2 regions of the Aeribacillus sp. FSL W8-0870 genome follow, and region 2 is predicted to be linked to the other one. Evidence: a T-box and tRNA genes for the amino acid it is inferred to sense, from the RefSeq annotation. Region 2 holds a T-box; the other holds one or more tRNA genes.
The links. A T-box is a leader RNA that pairs with one kind of tRNA and senses whether it is charged. The one in region 2 lies ahead of serS (serine--tRNA ligase), so its partner is inferred to be a tRNA-Ser.
Positions count from the first base shown of each region.

Region 1 (15,487 bases), 1.9 Mb from region 2:
GATGCATCCTTATACTTGCGAATTAATTTTCTTGGAATTATTTTCTTATTCGGCTACAATTTTGTGGCGACATTGATGCGTGCGCTTGGAGAAAGCAAAGCCCCGGTTTATTTTGTTGTTTTGGCTGTTCTTTTAAATGCCGCTTTAGATCCATTATTTATTTCTGGATTTCAATTCGGCATAGCCGGAGCGGCTTATGCAACAGTGATTTCCCAAGGGATCGCCTTTTTATTCGGAATATATTTGGCGATTCATTACAAATTAGTTCCTTTTACATGGCCGCGTATGCCGAAAAAAGAAGAAGTTTCTCTTATTTTAAAAATCGGGGTTCCGTCCGGCATGCAAATGATGGTCATTTCCGCTGGAGTGACGGCGATCATGAGCGTTGTAGCTAGTTTTGGCGAAGACGCGCTGGCCGGATTCGGCGCTGCTCAGAGGCTCGATAATATTATCTTGCTTCCCGCAATGGCCCTCGGAACTGCTGTCAACAGCTTGGCAGGCATAAACATTGGTGCCAATCGATGGGATCGAGTTTATAAAATTGCTCAATATGGATTGATGTATAATTTAGCTATTATGGTTTTGATATCATTGCTAATTCTCTTTTTCGCCCGTTTTGGTGTGGAATTATTTATCCAGGAGGAAGAAGCGGTGCAATTTGGTGTGAATTATTTAAAAATCGTCGCTTTCTTCTATCCGTTTCTTGGCATCAATTTTGTGTTAAACGGTGTTGTTCGTGGATCTGGTGCGATGATGCAAGTCTTAATTTTAAACATCATCTCGTTTTGGGTGCTGCGTTACCCGCTCACATACCTTTTTTCCAATTGGATCGGCGAAGACGGCATCGGTGTCGGAATGGGCGTCAGCTTTGTTATTTCCAGCTTATTCGCCTTTTTATATTTTAGGCTCGGCGGGTGGAGGAAAAAAGAATTGTTTCACGGTACAGCTTAAATAAACAGCCATCCCATAAAACTATTTTAGGGATGGCTCGCTCTTTAGCATATCGATAAAATAGTAGATCATCCGGGCTGTCAGCCCCCAAATCACTTTATCTTTATAATAATAAAAATGTTCTTCTATTTTCGGTGAATTCCATTTATATTTTTTTCCCCCGATGATGCTTTCATAAGGAAAATTTTCTTCAGGTTCTGCCCGAAAATGAACTTCATAAATTTCTGGCTTCGTTTCTAAAAAGAATTGAAAAGGAACTGTAAATACTTCGCCGACTTCGTCTTTGTTTGGCTCTAACGAAGCGTCAGGATCGATCATGCCAACAAAAGGATAAACAACCGTTCCGTAGGCAGTCATCACATAATCAAGCGGATATACATGCTGAATCATATCGGCTGAAATACCTAGCTCTTCTGATGTTTCGCGAATAGCTGTATGTTTTGCATCGTGATCGGTCGGCTCAACTTTCCCACCTGGAAAACAAATCTCGCCGGGCTGCCTTTTTAATTTTTTGGCGCGTACTTCAAACAACAAATGAACTTCATCATTTATTCGCATAAACGGAAGCAATACCGCAAATTTTACTAAACGATCCATCCCAATTATCGTCGGAGTATGATTTTTAACCTTCTTTATAATATCTTCGATCTCCATACTGTCACCTTCAATCTAACATAATCGATTAATTTCATTATAAATGAAAAAAAGAACTGGTTGGCGAATGGCATGCATATTTTCGAATAAACGTAAAAAATTTCGCAACAATAAATAAGAAGATGATGATATATATGAGAGGTGAGCAAAAATGAAGTGGTTTAAAAACAAAAAACGTACACATGAACAAACGGAACTCGAAAGAAGAACGGATGTACATGACTTATATGAACCGTCCCGTGAAGCATATGGTCAAGCCTATAACGTAGAAGATGGGACAAAAAACAAAAAATAAAAATTTTATAGACAAAATGCTGTCTCCTATTCCTTTTTAAATGGCGAAGATCTACAGAATATATAAATGATTTCTGTGGATCTTTTTTAGTTGTTAAGGATTTTTCTGAAAGTAGAAATTTCAAGGAATTGTACCTTTTGCAATAAATGAAACGCTGCAAAGATGGTCTGAAATTGCGATTATAGGATTCATATGCCGGTGGCACAATATTATGTTTCGTTTATAAAACAAAAAACATGACAATTATGTAAAATATGATATAGTTTACATATAACAAAACATATGTAAAGACATCAGAAAGAGGTGAAGTTGACAAGATGAAAGAGATGTCAACAAAAAAGCTATTAGGCATTGCGGGACTCGCATGGCTTTTTGATGCAATGGATGTCGGCATTTTATCTTTTATCATTGCCGCGTTAAAAGAAGATTGGAATTTGACGGCAGAACAAATGAGCTGGATCGGGAGCATCAACTCGATCGGCATGGCTGTAGGGGCATTTTTCTTCGGTCTCTTGTCAGACAAAATTGGCAGAAAAACTGTCTTTATTATCACATTATTGTTATTTTCGATCGGCAGCGGCCTGTCGGCTTTTACAACCACATTAGCAGTATTTTTGCTGTTAAGATTTTTTATCGGCATGGGGCTGGGGGGTGAATTGCCAGTAGCATCAACGCTAGTATCAGAAAGCTCGCCGACAAAGGATCGGGGAAGAATGGTCGTGCTGCTTGAAAGTTTTTGGGCTGCAGGATGGTTGATCGCGGCAATTATATCTTATTTTGTTATCCCTCAATTTGGCTGGCGTCTCGCCCTTATTTTAACAGCTCTTCCGGCTTTTTATGCGATTTATTTGCGCATGAAGCTTCCGGATTCAAAAAAATTCAAATCGATACAAACAAAATCAAATGTATGGAAAAATATCGCAGCTGTCTGGTCAAAAAAATATGTGAAACAAACAGCTGTACTTTGGGTGTTGTGGTTTTCTGTTGTTTTTTCTTATTACGGGATGTTTTTATGGCTTCCAAGCGTTGTGATGATGAAAGGCTACAGTTTAGTGCAAAGCTTTGAGTATGTTCTTATTATGACGATTGCACAGCTTCCGGGATACTTTAGTGCGGCGTGGCTCATTGAACGAATTGGTAGAAAATTTGTTCTTTCTCTTTATTTATTTGGCACTGCACTGAGCGCATTCTTTTTCGGATTTTCCGATACAACGGCAGAGCTTTTAATATCTGGAATCTTTTTATCATTTTTTAACTTAGGGGCTTGGGGAGCGCTTTATGCTTATACACCTGAGCTTTATCCAACAGAAATTCGCGGGACAGGTGCTGGAATGGCCGCATCGTTCGGAAGAATTGGTGGCATTTTCGGACCTTTATTAGTTGGTTATTTAGCCGCTCTCAAAGTTTCCATGGTAGCCATTTTTTCAATTTTTTGCGCTGCCATTATTATTGGAGCACTAGCTGTTCTATTGTTTGGACAAGAAACAAAAGCGTTGGAGTTGGAGTAAAAATACAGCCTCTAAAGGAATTAACCCTTTAGAGGCTCATTTAATTTGAAAATAATCAGCTAGTTGATTGGCCAAGTAGCGTAGTTCAGGATATTCATGGAGATTTGACAACATTCCTTTAATGACCGGAATTCTTGGCTTTTCAGCCGTTATTTCAGCTTCTAACACTTCAATCGTAATGTTTAACTGTCCATCATCGATTATAGAACGGCTCATTTCTTTTATCTCATTTAAAATGTTCAACGGATGGCTGGGGGATTGAGAATGATTGAACATTTTGGTCATGATCTCAGCTGGAATGATGGGGTCATTTTGTTTTGCCAGCATTCCTTTAACTAAATCATCTGCTGTTTGCAAAATGTATTTTGCCAATTTTTCCTCATCTACTCTCACCCTATTTTCAAATATGAGGAACTGAATGAATGAAAAAAAGATTCCTTGAACGATAATGTTTACATCTGCTATATACTTATCAATTGACTTGCCGTAAATGTTTTTCAGATTGTTTGTTAAAAAATGAAAAAAGTCGTTTCTTAGGTTTTGTAACAACGAATCAATTTTTTCATTATTTTCTTTTAAATTTTCATGCATCTGCGTAATAAATATTTCTTTATGCGCCAAAAATTCTTTTAATTGAACAGACAATTGTTTAATAAACCGCTCTTTTGGATCTTCGCAATTTGCCCCGATTTGCTCCGTTTTTTTCTTTAACTGACTAAAAAACTGCTCCAAAATTTTAATTAACAGTTCATCTTTTGACTTGAAATAAAAATAAAACGAACCTTTCGGAATGCCACATGCATTGGTAATTTCTTGGATGGAGGTGGAAGAAACGCCTTTTCGAGCAAACAGCTTCATCGCAGCTTCAATGATTAAACGTTCTTTTTCTTTCACATGAACATCCCCTTATTGTCGGAAAAAATTTTATTAGTTTAGTTGACTACTAGTTAACCGGTCAATTATAATGACTATATAGTCAACTCACTATAAGTATGTATAAAAAAAGGAGAATTGTCAAATCTTCATGAAAGGAATGGGACTTGGTGGAGAACATTATTAAATTTTCGCTCCGTAATAAACTGGCTATTTGGATTTTAACTGTCATTGCAATTTTTGCGGGACTATTTTCTGGATTTAATATGAAGCTGGAGACGATCCCGGACATAAACACTCCCATCATAAGTGTTACGACTACATATCCAGGTGCAACCCCTGAAGAAGTACAAGAGAAAGTGACGGTTCCTATTGAAGAAGCAGTTCGCAATTTGAACGGGGTGGAAATCGTCAGCTCTAATTCGTTTGAAAATGCATCTTCTATTCAAATTGAATACAAATTTGAAAAAGATATGGAACGAGCAGAAGAGGAAGCTGAAAAGGCAATCGAACAAGTCGAACTTCCGGATGGAGCAGGAGAGCCTAAAATTGCAAGATTTAGCATGAACGCTTTCCCTGTTTATACAGTGAGCTTTTTTGATGAAGGAAAAACACTTCCTGAATTAACTGAACTGGTTGAAGACATCATTGTTCCTGAATTGAAAGGAATCGATGGAGTAGAAAGCATTGTAACTTCTGGACAGCAGGTAGAAGAGGGGCGGCTTGTTTTTCATCAAGACAAATTAAAAGAGCTCGGGCTAAATGAGGAAACAATAAAAGATTATATTCAAGGTGCGGATCTCCGTGCGCCATTAGGTCTTTATACATTTAAAGACACGGAAAAGTCTGTTGTCGTTGACGGAAATATTACGACAATTGACGATTTGAAAAAGCTTAAAATCCCAGTCACTGGATCAGCACAAGGGCAGCAAGCTGGGGAGGCGCAAATGAGCCAAGTGCCAAACGGTTTGTCTGGAGCAAATGGTGCAGCGCCAAATCAGGCGATCCAGCAGCAAAGCATTGAATTGCCAACAGTCGAATTAGGAGAAATTGCCGATATCGAAATCGTCGGAAAAGCTGAATCCGTATCAAGAACGAACGGAAAAGAAGCAATCGGACTGCAAATTGTAAAAGCTACTGATGCGAATACAGTTGAAGTTGTGAATGAAGTAAAAGAAAAATTGGATGAATTAAAAGACGAATATAAAGGCCTCGGAGTCGTTTCAACGCTGGACCAAGCAGAACCGATTGAAAAATCTGTTGAAACAATGCTGAATAAAGCGCTGTTCGGTTCGATTTTTGCAGTTATTGTCATTTTGCTGTTTTTGCGCAACATTCGTTCAACGTTGATTTCCGTGGTGTCAATTCCGCTTTCCATATTAATTGCATTAATCATTTTGCGTGAAATGGACATCACGTTGAACATGATGACGCTTGGAGCTATCACAATGGCGATCGGCCGCGTCATTGACGATTCGATTGTCGTCATTGAAAATATTTACAGACGGATGACATTAAAAGGGGAGCCGTTAAAAGGGAAAGAGCTGATTATTGCAGCGACAAAAGAAATGTTTATTCCTATTATGTCCTCAACCATTGTGACGATTGCGGTTTTCTTGCCGCTCGCATTTGTCGAAGGGATGGTCGGACAGCTATTTATGCCGTTTGCCCTTACGATTGTATTCTCGCTTTTAGCGTCCCTTTTAGTGGCGATTACTATTGTGCCGGCACTTGCTCACGTTTTATTTAAAAAAGGAGTAAAACGGAAAGGCGAAAAAGAAAAGGAAGCTGGCTTTTTGGTTACTAACTATAAAAAAATATTAAATTGGTCTTTGAACCATAAATGGATAACATCATTGATTGCGATCCTGCTTCTTGTCTCCAGTCTGTTTTTAATTCCTGTCATCGGTGTAAGCTTTTTGCCGAATGAACAAGAAAAGCAAGTTATCGTAACGTATGATCCGGATCCAGGGCAAACGCTGGAAGAAGTAGAAGATATCGCATTGAAGGCAGAAGATTTCCTTGTCGACCGTGATCATGTAAAAACGATTCAATTGTCTGTCGGAAGCGAAAATCCGATGAATCCTGGAAATCGAAATCAGGCCATTTTCTTTATTATGTATGAAGATGACACACCGAATTTTGAAAAAGAAAAGGAGAAAATTGTTAAAGACTTAAATGAATTAACGAACGAAAAAGGCGATTGGGGCACCATTGACATGATGATGGCAAGCAATGAGTACACATTGCATGTGTTTGGCGATTCGATGGAAGATATTGAGCCTGTCGCCCAAAAAGTGCAAAAAATCTTGGAAGATGAAAAAAACTTGAAAAATGTCGAATCAGGTTTATCGAAAACTTATGATGAGTTCACGTTTGTTGTTGATCAAGAAAAGATGAGCAAGCTAGGATTGACCGCTGGGCAAATTGCGATGGCATTAAGCCAACAGCATGAACGGCCGGTTTTAACAACAATCCAAAAAGAAGGTCAAGACATTGAAGTTTATATTGAAGGGGAAGAGCAAACATTTGATTCGATTGATGAGATGAAAAAGAAAACCATTCAGTCCCCTCTTGGCATGAATGTGAAAATTGGAGATGTAGCGAAAGTAAAAGAAGGCGAAACATCCAATACGATTACTAGACGCGACGGAAAATTTGCAGTATCAGTCAGCGGAGAGATTACTACTAATGACGTTAGCCAAGTAAATGCAAACATTCAAAAGAAAATAGATGGTTTAGAATTGCCGCCTGGTGTGAACATTGAAACAGGTGGAGTGTCCGAACAGATCAATGAGTCGTTTTCACAATTAGGATTGGCTATGCTCGCTGCCATCGCTGTTGTCTACTTTGTGCTGGTGGTTACGTTTAGTCAAGGACTTGCGCCTTTTGCCATTCTATTTTCACTTCCATTTACCGTCATCGGCGGATTTGTAGCGCTATGGCTTGGGGGAGAAACATTGAGCGTTTCAGCTTTGATCGGCGCGCTCATGTTAATCGGTATTGTTGTGACGAATGCGATTGTGTTAATTGACCGTGTCATTCATAAAGAGCGTGAAGGACTTTCTACAAGAGATGCGCTCATTGAAGCAGGGGCAACTCGTCTAAGACCGATTTTAATGACTGCGCTGGCAACAGTTGGAGCATTGCTTCCTCTCGCATTAGGTTATGAAGGAGATGGAGGCATGATCTCGAGAGGACTTGGTTTAACCGTCATCGGCGGATTGACCAGCTCGACTTTGCTGACTCTCATCATTGTTCCGATCGTCTATGAAGTATTAAGCAAATTTAGAAGAAAAGCTCCAATCGAGGAATGATAAGAAAAAACCTGAAAAGCACTGAATAGGCTTTTCAGGTTTTTTTGCATAACTTGCTGAAACAGTTTTATGAAAATAAGAATATCAATTGTTTTGAAAAATTTTCAAAAGGGTCAATTATTCAAATTCCGGCAATAAAAAAACGCGCTTTTTAGCGCGTTTTTTAAACGGAGAAGGTGAGATTCGAACTCACGCGGCGGTTGCCCGCCCTAACGCATTTCGAGTGCGTCCCCTTCAACCACTTGGGTACTTCTCCATGGTCGGGAAGACAGGATTTGAACCTGCGACCCCCACGTCCCGAACGTGGTGCTCTGCCAAGCTGAGCTACTTCCCGAAAAACGTCAGCATTGATATTATATATTAAAATAAAAAATTTGTCATTAAAAAATTTTAACCAATCAACAAAAAGTTTGGAAAAGGAAATTAATCTTTTTTTGTTGAATTATGTAGTAGGCAAATAAAAGAAAGGAGTCACATAACATTGAAGGTACAAAACATTGGCGATGACATCACATTAATTGATCTTTTTGACTTAGGATTAGAAAACAGAACAGGGGCTTACGTTCTTCACGAAAAAGAGCTGACCATCATCGAAACAAGCGCGAGCCCGTCTGTCCCATATTTATTAAAAGGTCTTGAAAGTTTAGGAATTGATCCGAAGGATGTTAAAAACATCATTGTTACGCACATTCATTTAGATCATTCGGGAGGTGTCGGGCTTTTCCTTGAACATTGCCCAAAAGCAAAAGTGTTCGTTCATCCCCGCGGGAAACGTCATTTGCAAGATCCATCGAGATTAATTGCCAGCGCCAAAACGGTGTATGGAGAGGAGCAATTTCAAAAATTGTTTGACCCGATTTTGCCCGTGCCAGAAGACCAGCTAGTTGTAAAAGAAGATTTGGAAACGCTTCAAGTAGGCGATGATCGCGTGCTGACGTTTTATCACACACCAGGTCATGCGAATCACCATTTTTGTATACATGATTCCAAAAGTAACGGCATCTTTACCGGCGACACGATCGGGGTTTTTTATTCAATGCTCTTAGATTCAGACTTAGAGTTTTATTTGCCGTCTACTTCTCCTAACCAGTTCGATCCGGATAAAATGCTTGAATCATGCGAAAGAATCGAAGCATTAAACGTTTCGAAAATATTTTTCGGTCATTTTGGCATGAGCGAGCATCCAGAGGAAGTTTATAAACAGCTAAAATATTGGCTGGACATTTTTGTAGATCAAGGCAAAGCGGTTGTAAAAGAGCATGGAAGCTTGCCGTTTGAAGAAAAATCAAAGCTTCTATCTGATAGATTGTACAGCACGTTGCAAGATTACTTAAAGAAAAAACATATTTCCGAAGATCATCAAGTGCACGAGTATATAAAAATCGATATGGGCATTTGTGCGCAAGGGATTATTGATTACTTGCAAAAAGCAGAAAATAGATAAGGCTTGTATGGAAAGAGATATACGCAAAATTAAAAATGTTGCGTTACAATCGAATCATCCGATGGGTTTGTGTTAGAACCTGGCTTGCGGAGGATATTTTTCAGCAAGGGACGTTTGACCTTCATCCCCATCGGGGAATCGAAACTGTCACATATGTAATTGACGGGATTTTGGAGCATTTTGATAACAAAAATGGATATGGCAAGCAAAGCCGGGGATGTTCAATGGATGACTGCTGGAAGAGGAGTAATCCATCAAGAAGATCCTGCACCTGGATCTACCGTTCACAGTCTGCAGCTGTGGGTTAATTTGCCGAGTTCAAAAAAACTGACCGCTCCCCGCTATCAAAATTTGAAAAGTGCTGACATGCCAGTTAGAAAAGAAAAAGGAGCGTTGATTCGGATTTTTTCTGGTTCGTCAAAAGGTATTCAAGCGCCGACTAAAAAATTACGTTCCTGTCACGATGGTGGAAATGATTCTGGAACCTGGTGCGTCCGTACATCAAGATCTTCCGGGAAGCTATAATGGTTTTCTTTATATTTTGGAAGGAAAAGGCTTGTTTGGTGCGTCCAAAACAAAAGGGGTAAAAGGGCAAGTGCTGTTTTTAACAAAGGGTGCTGAGGGAGAGGAAAGCTACATAACTGTCACAGCGACAGACAAACTCCGGCTGCTTCTATATGCGGGAGAACCTCTCCATGAACCTGTCACAGCTTACGGTCCGTTTGTTATGAACACGTAAGAAGAAATACGGCAAGCAATCGTCGACTATCAAACAGGAAAGTTTGAATGAAAGAGAATAACAGTTTGATAAACTCTCCTCCTTTTTTGCACGGAAGGAGAGTATTTATTTTGTAAATAAAAATTATTTCTCGGGAAAGCGCAAAATTCAACAATGATAAAGAAAAAACGAGAAAAAAGGTAGCATCTGTCGAATGGTTGTATATTGAAATGTTTTGTGTCAGATTATGTGACATAAATCATGTTTCGTTCTCGTTCGGCTTGTTACAATAAAGAGTAAATTAGTGGAGACAGTAGGTGATAAATATGCTGTTTTTAAAAAAATGGAATCGAGCAGCGGATCATGAAGAAGATAGACAAAAAAAACAGATGGAGGATTCGTTTGCGGCACAGGTGGAAGTTGCTGCGGATCAATTAAAAGGCGTCATTGAGCAAATGAAATTAACCGCTGTTTCCCTTGATGAACGATCTTCCTCGAGTAAAAAAAGCACGTTTCAGCTATTAGAGCATATTGAGCAGACCGCGCAAGACACAAATAACGTTTCAGAAAAGATGCGTAAAATTGAAGAGGCAGCTGTGAAAATCACAGCATCTTCTCAAGAGATACATTCCTCAAGCATATTATTTTATGAACAGCTCGTAAAATCGAAAACGCAGCTGCAAAAAATACAAGAAGAAACGGAACAGCTGCGGCAAAATCATTTGAAAATTCTTGATCAAATGGATCGGCTCGTTTCTTTTTCCAAACAAATGGATCACATTCTTTCTTCGATTGGAGCGATTTCCCAAAAAACGAAAATACTTGCATTAAATGCAAATATCGAATCGGCAAGAGCCGGAATACATGGGAAAAGCTTCTCGGTCGTTGCAAATGAAATTGGAAATTTAGCAAACCAAACGCATGATGCGGTTGAAGAAACACATCAAATTCTTTCTTCGATTCAATCAGAAATTGAGTTTTCGACCAAAATGGTAAAATCGGAAAACGATCAGATGAAAAAGAATGTGGCTGAATTACTATCTTTAATTGATGTTATCCATTCTTTTCAAACATCGTTGGGCAAAATCACATCAATGGTATCGGATTCGAAAGACGCTGTCGAATTACAGTGTGATCATGTACAGGAAATTACTACGGTGCTCAAGCAAATTTCAGATATGGCTCATGAAAATAAAACATATGCACTGAGAGTTTCAGAAGATATGGATAAGCAGCACCAGCATATTGAAGAGATGATTGCCATCAGCGAGACATTGGATCAAACCTCTAAAGAGCTGCAAACGTTAGTCAAAAGGGATCAGCTTCAACAAATTACAGAAATAGATTTGGCAAAAATCAACGAAATGAAAGAAAAAGTGATGAATCTTTTATCACAATTTCCATTGTATGAACTAGATGCGGATGTTCATAAAAAAGCATTGGATCAATTTTTTGAGGAGAACGAGCATATCGAAGCTATTTGGTCGAATCGACTGGACGGTACATTCGTTTATTCCAACCCTCCTGCAGGCTTAATAAATGCAAAAGCCCGTCCTTGGTTTATCGAAGCTAGTAAAAATAAAATCTTTATATCAAGCATCTATACATCTGCTGTTACAAAAAAACCGTGCATCACCATTTCCTTCCCCATTCATAAGAACGGAGACATCGTCGGGGTTATCGGTGTCGATTTAATAGTAAAATAAGCAGATGGTTTCAATCCTTTTTGAAACGATATAATTTTCGCCCTTTTATTTAAAAATGCGGTTTCACAACCGCGTTTTTCTTTTCTCTCAAACAAGAAAATTAAAAAAAAGAGAATGAATACTCAAAAAATTTTCAGAAAGATTAGCCTGTTTTTCTGCTCGATCCATCCGCTTCTCTTTAACTCCGCAACACAATGCTTAAAGCATTTTTTTAATGATGGATGAGAACATGTCTTTTTCCTCGCTTCCATTACGAGCCGCAAAATTTCCCCTTCGTTAAAGCCGTTTCTCTTGTTTATATGGAGCAAATAAAAACAAGTCAATAAAATCCAGACACACACTTCAGACAAATTTCCTTTGGCAAATTCTTTAAAAACGAATTCCGGGACTTGAAAATACCTATTTTTTACATTTTTATGTAGATGCTGTTCAATAATTGATTCATGATGGTCTTTTTTATACTCATTATTAAATATGTAGAGAGGCAGTGAAAAATATTTACGATGTTCATAGAAAGAAGGATTTAATTCATTTGTCAACATCTTGACCCCCAAAAACCCTTTTGATCAGCATGAACGGGAAATATTTTCGTAGAATTGTTTATTTTTGGCCGGTGCCCGCTTTTGTTTCTTCCAGTTTGATAAGAAAGGAAATGACATCTGCAAGTGCTTGCCTATAAACTAGCAAATTTTGAGTATCCATCAAACAATAGATGGTTCCTTTTAAATCATCGCAATCGTTTTTGGCTATGCCCAGCTTTTTAAGCTTTTCTTCAAGCTCGTTGTATAGAGCTTTGAGCTCACGGTTTTGTCGATTTAACAAAGCTTGCTCAATTCGATTATAAGCGAATTCATTGAAAGCTTGCTCAAAGTTCATCTATGCTCACCCAACCCTTTGAAGATAAAAATGAATAAAAAATATTCATTTTTATAGTAATACAAAACGAATTGAAAGTAAAATAGGAAAACGTTAAACTATATTATAGATGAAGTAGCAAAGAAGGAATGTAACAGATGGAAATCAATAAAAAAATCGGAGAACAAATAAGAGAAGTGCGAAAAAAGTATAATATATCGATGGTTCAACTGGCCGAGGATTTGGAAATTTCTCAGCCAAGGCTTTCTAGAATCGAAAATGGTGAACAAGAAATTCCTATTAGCCTCATTCAAAAATTTTGCCAAAGATTTAATATACCGATGGGAAGCTTTTTTAAAATGATCGATAACGAGGACATATCTCTTGTTGATGATCAAGTAGAACATATTCTTTCTACTTTAAATGATGAGCAAAAGAAAGCATTGTATGTTTTTTTATCTTCTTTTCAAAAATAACCCTCCATCCCTTGATCCCTTCATGAATTCGTGACGAAAGGCAGACCGAAAATAAACGAACAAATGTTCCTTTTTATTTTACCATGTTTTGATAGTTTTTGGAAGCGGTGAGAATTCTCTTTATTATTTTATTTTTATGGAGAGTTGAATCACCGCTTTTTAGATCCAGGCAAGTAACTGCCGTATTATATGCACAGTAAAAATGGAACATGCTGATGCATCGGCTTAAAATATTTTGCTAGAATGTAAGAAGCCAAAAAGTATGTTTGAACAAAACTATATACAGTTGATCTACTTTTCAAAAGCACAATCAAATGGAACTTCTGAACCATTTCAATAAAAATGACTCGAAAATCATTTAAACATTGTCGAAATATAGCGAGAAATATTTGGGATTTGAGTTGGAATGGAAGTCGGCAGCGAAACATATTTATCTATAAAACGGAGCATAGCTGCTATGTTGATGCAGCTTCCTGAAAATCTTACAGTTCTCAATGAAAGGTTTTTTAGAAGCTTGCCAATTTCATGGCGGACCAAGCAAATTGATACAATGACAGCAGGACGAAAAATATGAAATGATGTTTAATGATTGACAGCCGCTCCATAAACTAATAAAATTGGATTGAAAATTCGGAATTTTTAGGAGGGGACCAAATGGAGAAATTTGAGAACTACAATAAAAGCTATATTAACGGACAATGGGTTGAAGGAAAAAGCGAAAGCATATTTGAAGATGTTAATCCTTACGATAATTCCCTCATCACAAAAGTGCGTTTAGCAACGAGAGAACAAGTGCAAGAAGCATTTGAAATCGCTCAACAGGCACAAAAAAAATGGGCGAAATCGTCTGTTGAAGAAAGAAAGGAAGTTATTCGAAAAGCAGCAGAATATTTAAAGTCTCATCAGGATGAAATTGTAAGCGTTATCACTCGTGAGACAGGCGGAACTGTTTTAAAGGCGAATGTAGAATTGCACTTGACGCTGGAGGTTCTCGAAGAAGCCTTGAACTATGCAGGAGCCATACATGAAGTCAGGGAAGTCCCAAGTGCAATTGAAGGGAAAGTGAACAAAATTTACCGTCTTCCGCTCGGAGTGATTTCATCAATATCACCGTTCAATTTCCCGATGAATTTATCGATGAGAACAATCGCTCCTGCGATTGCATTAGGAAACAGCGTTGTCCATAAACCGGATATACAGGTAGGTCTTGTTGGAGGCTCGATCATTGCGAAAGCATTTGAATATGCCGGACTTCCAAAAGGAGTCTTCAACATGATTTTAACCGATATTCCTGAAATCGGTGATGAAATGTTGACAAATCCGATTCCGCGCTTAATTAGTTTTACCGGCTCCACCGCCGTTGGCAGACATATCGGTGAAATTGCTGGCCGCAATTTGAAACGGGTTGCGCTGGAGCTTGGAGGCAACAGTCCGTTTGTCGTGCTGTCGGATGCCGACGTAGACCAGGCAGTGAACGCCGCTGTTTTCGGCAAGTTTATCCACCAAGGACAAATTTGTATGATCGTCAATCGCTTTATCGTTCATAAAGATCATTACGATGAATTTGTGGAAAAATTTGTTTCCAGAGCAAAATCTCTTCCTTATGGGAACCCTTCCGATCCCAATACGGTCATTGGACCATTAATCAATGAAACGCAGCTGAAAAAAGCTTTAAGCTACATTGAAGAAGCTAAGAAGGAAGGCGCAACACTTGTCTTAGAAGGGAAAAGAGAAGGAAACGTCCTCACTCCATTTGTCTTTACGAATGTAAAAAATTCAAGCAAGCTCGCGCAAACAGAAGTTTTTGCGCCCATCGCGACAATCATTAAGGCTGAATCAGATGAAGAAGCGATTGAAATGGCAAATGACACCGAATATGGTTTAAGTTCTTCTATTTTCACCAGCGACTTGAATAGAGGGGAACAGCTTGCGTTGTCCATTGATTCAGGCATGACCCATATCAATGACCAAACAGTCAATGATGCTCCAAATATTCCATTCGGCGGAAACAAAGGAAGCGGTTTAGGACGTTTCGGAAATCCATGGGTTGTTGACGAATTTACCGTGACAAAATGGGTTTCAGTTCAAGAAAAAGAGCGTCAATTTCCGTTTTAATGATGACAGGGGCTGTCCAGAAAGTCAAAATCCACTGAAAACGAAACATCATCATAAGCATTGATATATCAGTGTTTCTAAAACATTAAAGGGGCGTCTATAAGCCGGAAAATCGACTTATTAGACAGCCCCGATTTATTGTAAGAGGAATTTTGGACGAGGAAATTCCTTTTGGGGAATAAGCGATAGTTCTAGAGAAAAATATAAAAATACATCCTCTTTATAAACGAAAACAATTTCATGAAGGCACCTCTCATGCTATCTGATTTTTTATTAAAACGAATCTTACCAATTTTTGAATTTTATTGTCCACTCTTAAGTATGCGGTCAGCTTTTGCAGAAAATTGTGTTTCACGACTTGATAGAGTTGAATCTTTGTAAAAAAACTAGAAAGATGAATCATTTGCTTTTTATACCTGTAACGGGTATAATGTATACAAACGAAAGAGGGGAGGGGTGTCAGTGACAGAAAATGAAAAACATGATCACGAGAAAATAATGGTTCCTAGAACTTCTGATGAAATAGACAAGCTTTTAAAGAGGCTGAAACGGATTGAAGGGCAGGTTCGTGGGGT
Region 1 is NZ_CP150165.1:1,905,477-1,920,963, forward strand. Features, by position in the region: gene NSU02_RS09245 (MATE family efflux transporter) at 1-951, shown strand, start outside; gene NSU02_RS09250 (CoA pyrophosphatase) at 973-1,605, opposite strand; gene NSU02_RS09255 (hypothetical protein) at 1,757-1,900, shown strand; gene NSU02_RS09260 (MFS transporter) at 2,218-3,408, shown strand; gene NSU02_RS09265 (TetR/AcrR family transcriptional regulator) at 3,445-4,302, opposite strand; gene NSU02_RS09270 (efflux RND transporter permease subunit) at 4,452-7,598, shown strand; tRNA gene NSU02_RS09275 (tRNA-Ser) at 7,767-7,854, opposite strand; tRNA gene NSU02_RS09280 (tRNA-Pro) at 7,856-7,932, opposite strand; gene NSU02_RS09285 (MBL fold metallo-hydrolase) at 8,080-9,042, shown strand; partial or broken gene NSU02_RS09290 (pirin family protein) at 9,104-9,781, shown strand; gene NSU02_RS09295 (methyl-accepting chemotaxis protein) at 10,087-11,466, shown strand; gene NSU02_RS09300 (hypothetical protein) at 12,067-12,342, opposite strand; gene NSU02_RS09305 (helix-turn-helix transcriptional regulator) at 12,480-12,797, shown strand; gene NSU02_RS09310 (aldehyde dehydrogenase family protein) at 13,452-14,912, shown strand; gene NSU02_RS09315 (metal-sensing transcriptional repressor) at 15,411-15,487, shown strand, end outside.
Region 1: it has a tRNA-Ser gene. The T-box ahead of serS (serine--tRNA ligase) is inferred to sense a tRNA for this amino acid. The anticodon was not compared.

Region 2 (6,375 bases):
GGAGCAAAAAATTTATATGAGCTCCGTGAGCATTCACAATTTATCCGGATGACTGGTGCAGGATTAAGAGAAAGCCATCCGCATGATGTTCAAATTACAAAAGAGGCTCCTAATTATTCCATTTCTTAACAACTGACAGTTCAATAGTCTTATTTAAAAAATTACGACTTTTAGACAGAGTAGAGACTCTGTCTATTTTTTTTATAAGATGTATGTTAAAATCAATTTTGTTGTGTTAACTATTAATTATTTTTTAAAATAGATATTTTCAAATAAATGGAGGTAATCATGGTGCACTTCACGAAAAAATTCATCTCGGCTCTCGTCATCACGTTTTTATTGATGACGGCATTTTCCCCTTTGTCTCCCAAAATAAATGCTGAAGAAAATGACCCATTGGGCATCAATGCCTCTGCAGCCATTGCCGTTGAAGCCTCTACAGGGAAAATTGTGTACGGAAAAAATATTGATAAAACTCTTGGAGTTGCAAGTATGACAAAAATGATGACTGAATACTTGCTGCTAGAAGCGATCCATGAAAAGAAAGTTTCTTGGGATCAAACATATCGTCCAAGTGATTATGTTTACAAAATTTCCCAAAATCGCAGTTTATCCAATGTCCCTTTAAGAAAAGATGGAAGTTATACAATAAAAGAGTTATATGAAGCAATGGCCATTTATTCTGCAAATGGTGCGGCGATTGCAGTGGCAGAAGTGATCGGTGGATCGGAAACAAATTTTGTGAAAATGATGAATGAAAAAGCGAAAGAACTAGGCTTGAAGCATACGAAGTTTGTAAATGCGACAGGTTTAAACAATAGAGACTTAATGGGGATGCATCCGGAAGGAACAGGTGAGGAAGAAGAAAATGTAATGTCTGCGAGAGACGTTGCCAGCCTTGCGTACCATCTTTTAAAGGAGTATCCTGAGATTTTAGAAACGGCCAAAATTACGAGAAAAGCTTTTCGAGAAGGTACGGATGATGAGATTAAAATGGAAAACTGGAACTGGATGCTGCCTGGATTAGTTTATGGTACAGAAGGTGTAGACGGGTTAAAAACAGGATATACCGATTTTGCGGGCTCCTGCTTTACGGGAACAGCCGAACGGAACGGAATGCGAATCATCACAGTTGTTATGAATGCGAAAGGTAAAGGGAGCAACAATTACGTACATCGTTTTAGTGAAACTAGAAAACTAATGGACTATGTTTTCAGCAATTTTTCCATTGAGGAATTATTTCCTGCGCAATATCAAATAAAAAATAAATCAACTGTATCTGTTGTAAAAGGAAAAGAGAAAAAAGTAGAAATAGAAACAAAAGATTCTTTAAAGCTCCCTATTAAACGTGGGGAAAAAGACCAGTATGAGCCGAAATATGTTTTAGATAAAAAGCTTTTAACTGCGAACGGAGAGCTGACTGCACCAATTAAAAAGGGCGCCAAGGTCGGGTATATGTCCGTAGAATATAAAGGGAACAGCCAGGATTACGGATTTGTAACAGGTGAATCCGAAGCGAAAGTTGATGTAGTGACAAAAACAAAAGTCGAAAAAGCTAACTGGTTTGTATTATCAATGAGAGGCATTGGTAGTTTTTTTGGTGATGTATGGAACGGAGCAGCAAACATGGTAAAAAGCTGGTTTTAATGCATAACTCCTAACATTTTGTTGGGGGTTTTTACTATATTTAAAATAAAAGAAATCCTTGAAATTTGATAGGAATTTTATAAAAATTAGGATAAAATAGACGTATGCATTTGAATGTATCATTAAGGAGGAACTATAGAAATGGCAATTACAGGTACTGATCGAGTAAAAAGGGGAATGGCCGAAATGCAAAAAGGCGGCGTCATCATGGATGTGGTCAATGCAGAACAGGCCAAAATTGCTGAAGAAGCAGGTGCGGTTGCCGTCATGGCGCTGGAAAGAGTTCCTGCTGACATTCGTGCGGCAGGCGGGGTTGCCCGCATGGCTGATCCGACGATTATTGAAGAGGTCATGAACGCGGTTACGATTCCAGTAATGGCAAAATGCCGTATTGGACATATTGTAGAAGCTCGAGTATTAGAAGCGCTCGGTGTTGATTATATTGATGAAAGTGAAGTGTTGACACCGGCTGATGAAGAGTTTCATATAAATAAGCGGGAATTTACGGTTCCATTTGTTTGTGGCTGCCGTGATCTAGGAGAAGCAGCTCGCCGAATTGGAGAAGGTGCTTCCATGCTCAGAACGAAGGGCGAACCGGGAACTGGCAACATTGTAGAAGCAGTTCGTCACATGCGGAAAGTGAATGCACAGGTTCGGAAAATTGTCGGCATGAGCGAAGATGAGCTAATGACGGAAGCAAAAAATTTAGGAGCCCCGTATGAAGTGCTGCTACAAATTAAAAAGGAAGGACGACTCCCTGTCGTGAATTTTGCTGCTGGCGGCGTTGCAACACCTGCTGACGCAGCGTTGATGATGCAGCTTGGTGCAGATGGTGTGTTTGTCGGCTCAGGTATTTTTAAATCTGAAAATCCAGGAAAGTATGCCCGGGCAATTGTGGAAGCGACCACACACTATGAGGATTATGAATTAATCGCTCATTTATCAAAAGATCTTGGAACTGCGATGAAAGGGATCGATATTTCTTCATTGCTTCCGGAACATCGTATGCAAGAACGTGGTTGGTAAAGGAGAATACAAAATGAAAGTAGGAGTTTTGGCACTCCAAGGTGCTGTGAGGGAGCATATTCAGTCAATCGAAGCTTGTGGTGCAGAAGGCGTAAAAATTAAAAAATCCGAACAATTGCAAAATATCGATGGACTTATTTTACCAGGCGGCGAAAGCACGACAATGAGAAGATTGATTGAAAAGTATGGGTTGATGGACCCTTTGAAAGAATTTATAAAGGGAGGAAAACCTGTTTTCGGTACATGTGCTGGTCTTATTTTGCTGGCGAAGCAAATTGTTGGACAAGATGAGCCGCACCTTGGTGTATTGGATGTGGTCGTTGAACGGAATTCTTTCGGCCGCCAGCGTGAAAGTTTTGAAGCGGAATTAACCATTGCAGGAGTTGGGGACGATTTTATAGGTGTGTTTATTCGCGCTCCGCATATTGTAGAAGCAGGAGAAAATGTTGAAATTTTAGCAAAACATGAGGATCGAATTGTTGCTGTTCGACAAGGCCACATTCTTGGATGTTCATTCCATCCGGAATTGACGGATGATCATCGATTTGTGCAATATTTTTTAAATATGGTGAAGGAATCAAACGAGAAAGTTCATGCATAAAAAAGTTGAACAAACCCTAAACTTATAGTAAATTTATGAATATAAATAGATCTAAAGCAATGAGAGGAACTAGTAGCAAGTTGTTTTTCTTAAGAGAGCTGGTGGTTGGTGGAAACCAGTGAAAAACGCTTGTGAATCCGTCCTTGAGTGAAATGCTGAATGCAAGTTTTTGTTAGTAAGCATTTACGGAAAAAACCGTTACCTTTGTAAGTGGAAGGCTGATGCCTTCAAGCAGGGTGGCAACGCGGGTATACTCTCGTCCCTTTTTGGACGGGAGTTTTTATTTTGAATATAAAAGCGAAAGGAGTGTCCATGATGCTTGATATGAAATTTTTACGGTCAAATTTTGAAGAAATAAAAAAGAAGCTTGAACACCGTGGAGAGGATTTAACTGATTTTGATCAATTTGTTGACTTGGATAAAAAGCGTCGTGAACTAATTGTTACGACGGAAGAATTAAAAAGCAAAAGAAATGAAGTATCTTCTAAAATCGCCGAATTAAAAAGAGAAAAGAAAGACACAGATCATTTAATTCAAGAAATGCGTCAAGTAGGAGAACGCATCAAAACACTTGATGAGGAATTAAAAGAGATTGAAGAAAAGCTTGAAACCTTGATTTTGTCGATTCCAAACATTCCGCATGAGAGCGTTCCAGTCGGCGATTCAGAGGAAGATAATGTAGAAGTCCGCAAATGGGGAGAAATCCCGACCTTTCGTTTTGAACCAAAACCTCATTGGGAAATTGCCGACCAATTAGGAATTCTCGATTTTGAAAGAGCCGGCAAGGTGACCGGCAGCCGCTTTGTATTTTATAAAGGTTTGGGCGCAAGATTAGAAAGGGCGCTTATCAGTTTTATGATAGATTTGCACGTTGAAGAACATGGCTATGAGGAAGTTTTGCCTCCGTATATAGTGAACCGTACAAGCATGATCGGAACAGGACAGCTTCCGAAGTTTGAGGAAGACGCTTTTAAAATTCAAGGTGAGGATTATTTCTTAATACCAACAGCGGAAGTTCCTGTCACAAATTTGCACCGTGATGAAATTTTACAGGAGAAGCAGCTTCCAATCAATTATGTAGCGTACAGCGCTTGCTTCCGTTCTGAGGCAGGGGCGGCCGGAAGAGATACGCGCGGCCTTATTCGCCAGCATCAATTTAACAAAGTGGAGCTTGTGAAAATTGTAAAGCCTGAAGATTCTTATGAGGAATTAGAAAAATTAACAAGTCATGCTGAAAACGTATTGAAGCTGTTAGGACTTCCATATCGAGTTATGAGCATGTGTACAGCTGATTTAGGCTTTACGGCAGCAAAAAAATATGATCTTGAAGTATGGCTTCCAAGCTATCAAACATATCGTGAAATTTCTTCTTGCAGCAACTTTGAAGCGTTTCAGGCTCGCCGGGCGAATATACGGTTCCGACGGGATCCGAAAGCAAAGCCTGAGCATGTGCATACGTTAAATGGTTCTGGGCTTGCAATAGGTCGTACAGTAGCAGCCATTTTGGAAAATTACCAGCAAGAAGACGGATCTGTCGTCATTCCGGAAGTGCTGCGTCCATATATGGGAAATAAAACAGTAATTAGTAAAAAGTAATTCATACTGAATAGAAAAAATGAAAGGGGATAGGAGGGGTTCCTTCCATATCCCCCTTTTATGTACAAATGTATTTTATATAGGCTGCCGTTGTATCATTTGTTTGGCAATTGTTCTTCCTATTTCAATGGATGCTGTCGCTGCAGGAGATGGAGCGTTCAGCACATGAATGGACCGTTTCGTTGGCACAATATAAAAATCATCGATTAAAGCCCCGTCTTTACTTAAAGCTTGAGCTCGGACACCAGATGGTCCAGGCAGCAAATCTTCTTCTGTAATATCGGGCATGAGTTTTTGAACATTTTCGACAAACTTTTTCTTTGACATCGATCGAATCATTTCTTCGAGTCCTTCTTTCATATATTGACCTGCTAATTTCCAAAAACCGGGGAACGTTAATACTTCAAACAAATCTTTCATATTTGCGTCGCTTTTTTTATACCCTTCTCTTTTCAAGCTTAAAACAGCATTTGGACCTATATCTACAGATCCGTCAATCATTCTAGTAAAGTGAACGCCTAAAAATGGAAAATTAGGATTTGGTACAGGATAGATTAAGTTTTTAACTAAATATGATTTTTGCGGATTTAACATATAATATTCTCCACGGAATGGAACAATTTTCACATCCGTATACAGATTTGCTATTTTAGCAATACGATCGCTGTTAAGTCCTGCACAATTTATAAAAAATCGGCTTTGAAAGGTTTTGTTTGCTGTTTCAACGATAACTTCTTGTTTTTTTTCATGAATCACTTCTACTTTTTCGTTTAAAAAGATCTCCCCGCCCTTTTCGAGGATTAAATCTGCCATCCGTTCACTAACAAGACGGAAATTTACAATACCTGTTGATGGAACATGAATGGCTTCTATTCCATTCACATAAGGTTCAAATTCATGAAGCTCCTCCTTTGAAATTTTCCGGATATTGAGGCCGTTTTTTAATCCGCGTTGGAACAGCTTCTCAAGCTCCTCCCGCTCATGTTCATCGCTGGCAACGATTACTTTGCCGCAGACTTCATAAGGGATATCGTATTTTTGGCAAAACATGATCATTGCCTGATTACCTTTTTTCGCAAGCTGCGCCTTATAGCTCCCGGGCTTGTAATATATACCGGAATGGATCACCCCGCTGTTATGACCCGTTTGATGGGAGGCAACTTTATTTTCTTTTTCGATTATTACCACTTTTGCGTTTGGGTGTTGTTCATATATTGCCAATGCAGTGGATAAGCCGACTATTCCTCCACCGACAATTACATAATCATACATATTTTTCTCCGTCCTCCTCTAGTCATCCGCAAGCTTCTCACTCTCATTTTTTAAGGGATTTACGTTTTGCACTAGGCTTCAGTTGTTTTTATACATGCTGTTTTAAAAGCGCGGCAAATCAATGCAAAGATAGCAGCCGATTGCGGGGAAAAGATGCATTTGTTCATGTCCCGAGAAAACTAGTGTCCATTTGTGAGCGCTTTAAATTAACTTGCAATACAAGTTTATAACAT
Region 2 is NZ_CP150165.1:17,815-24,189, forward strand. Features, by position in the region: gene guaB (IMP dehydrogenase) at 1-129, shown strand, start outside; gene NSU02_RS00075 (serine hydrolase) at 343-1,647, shown strand; gene pdxS (pyridoxal 5'-phosphate synthase lyase subunit PdxS) at 1,789-2,673, shown strand; gene pdxT (pyridoxal 5'-phosphate synthase glutaminase subunit PdxT) at 2,687-3,274, shown strand; T-box leader at 3,325-3,541, shown strand; gene serS (serine--tRNA ligase) at 3,590-4,870, shown strand; gene lhgO (L-2-hydroxyglutarate oxidase) at 4,946-6,142, opposite strand.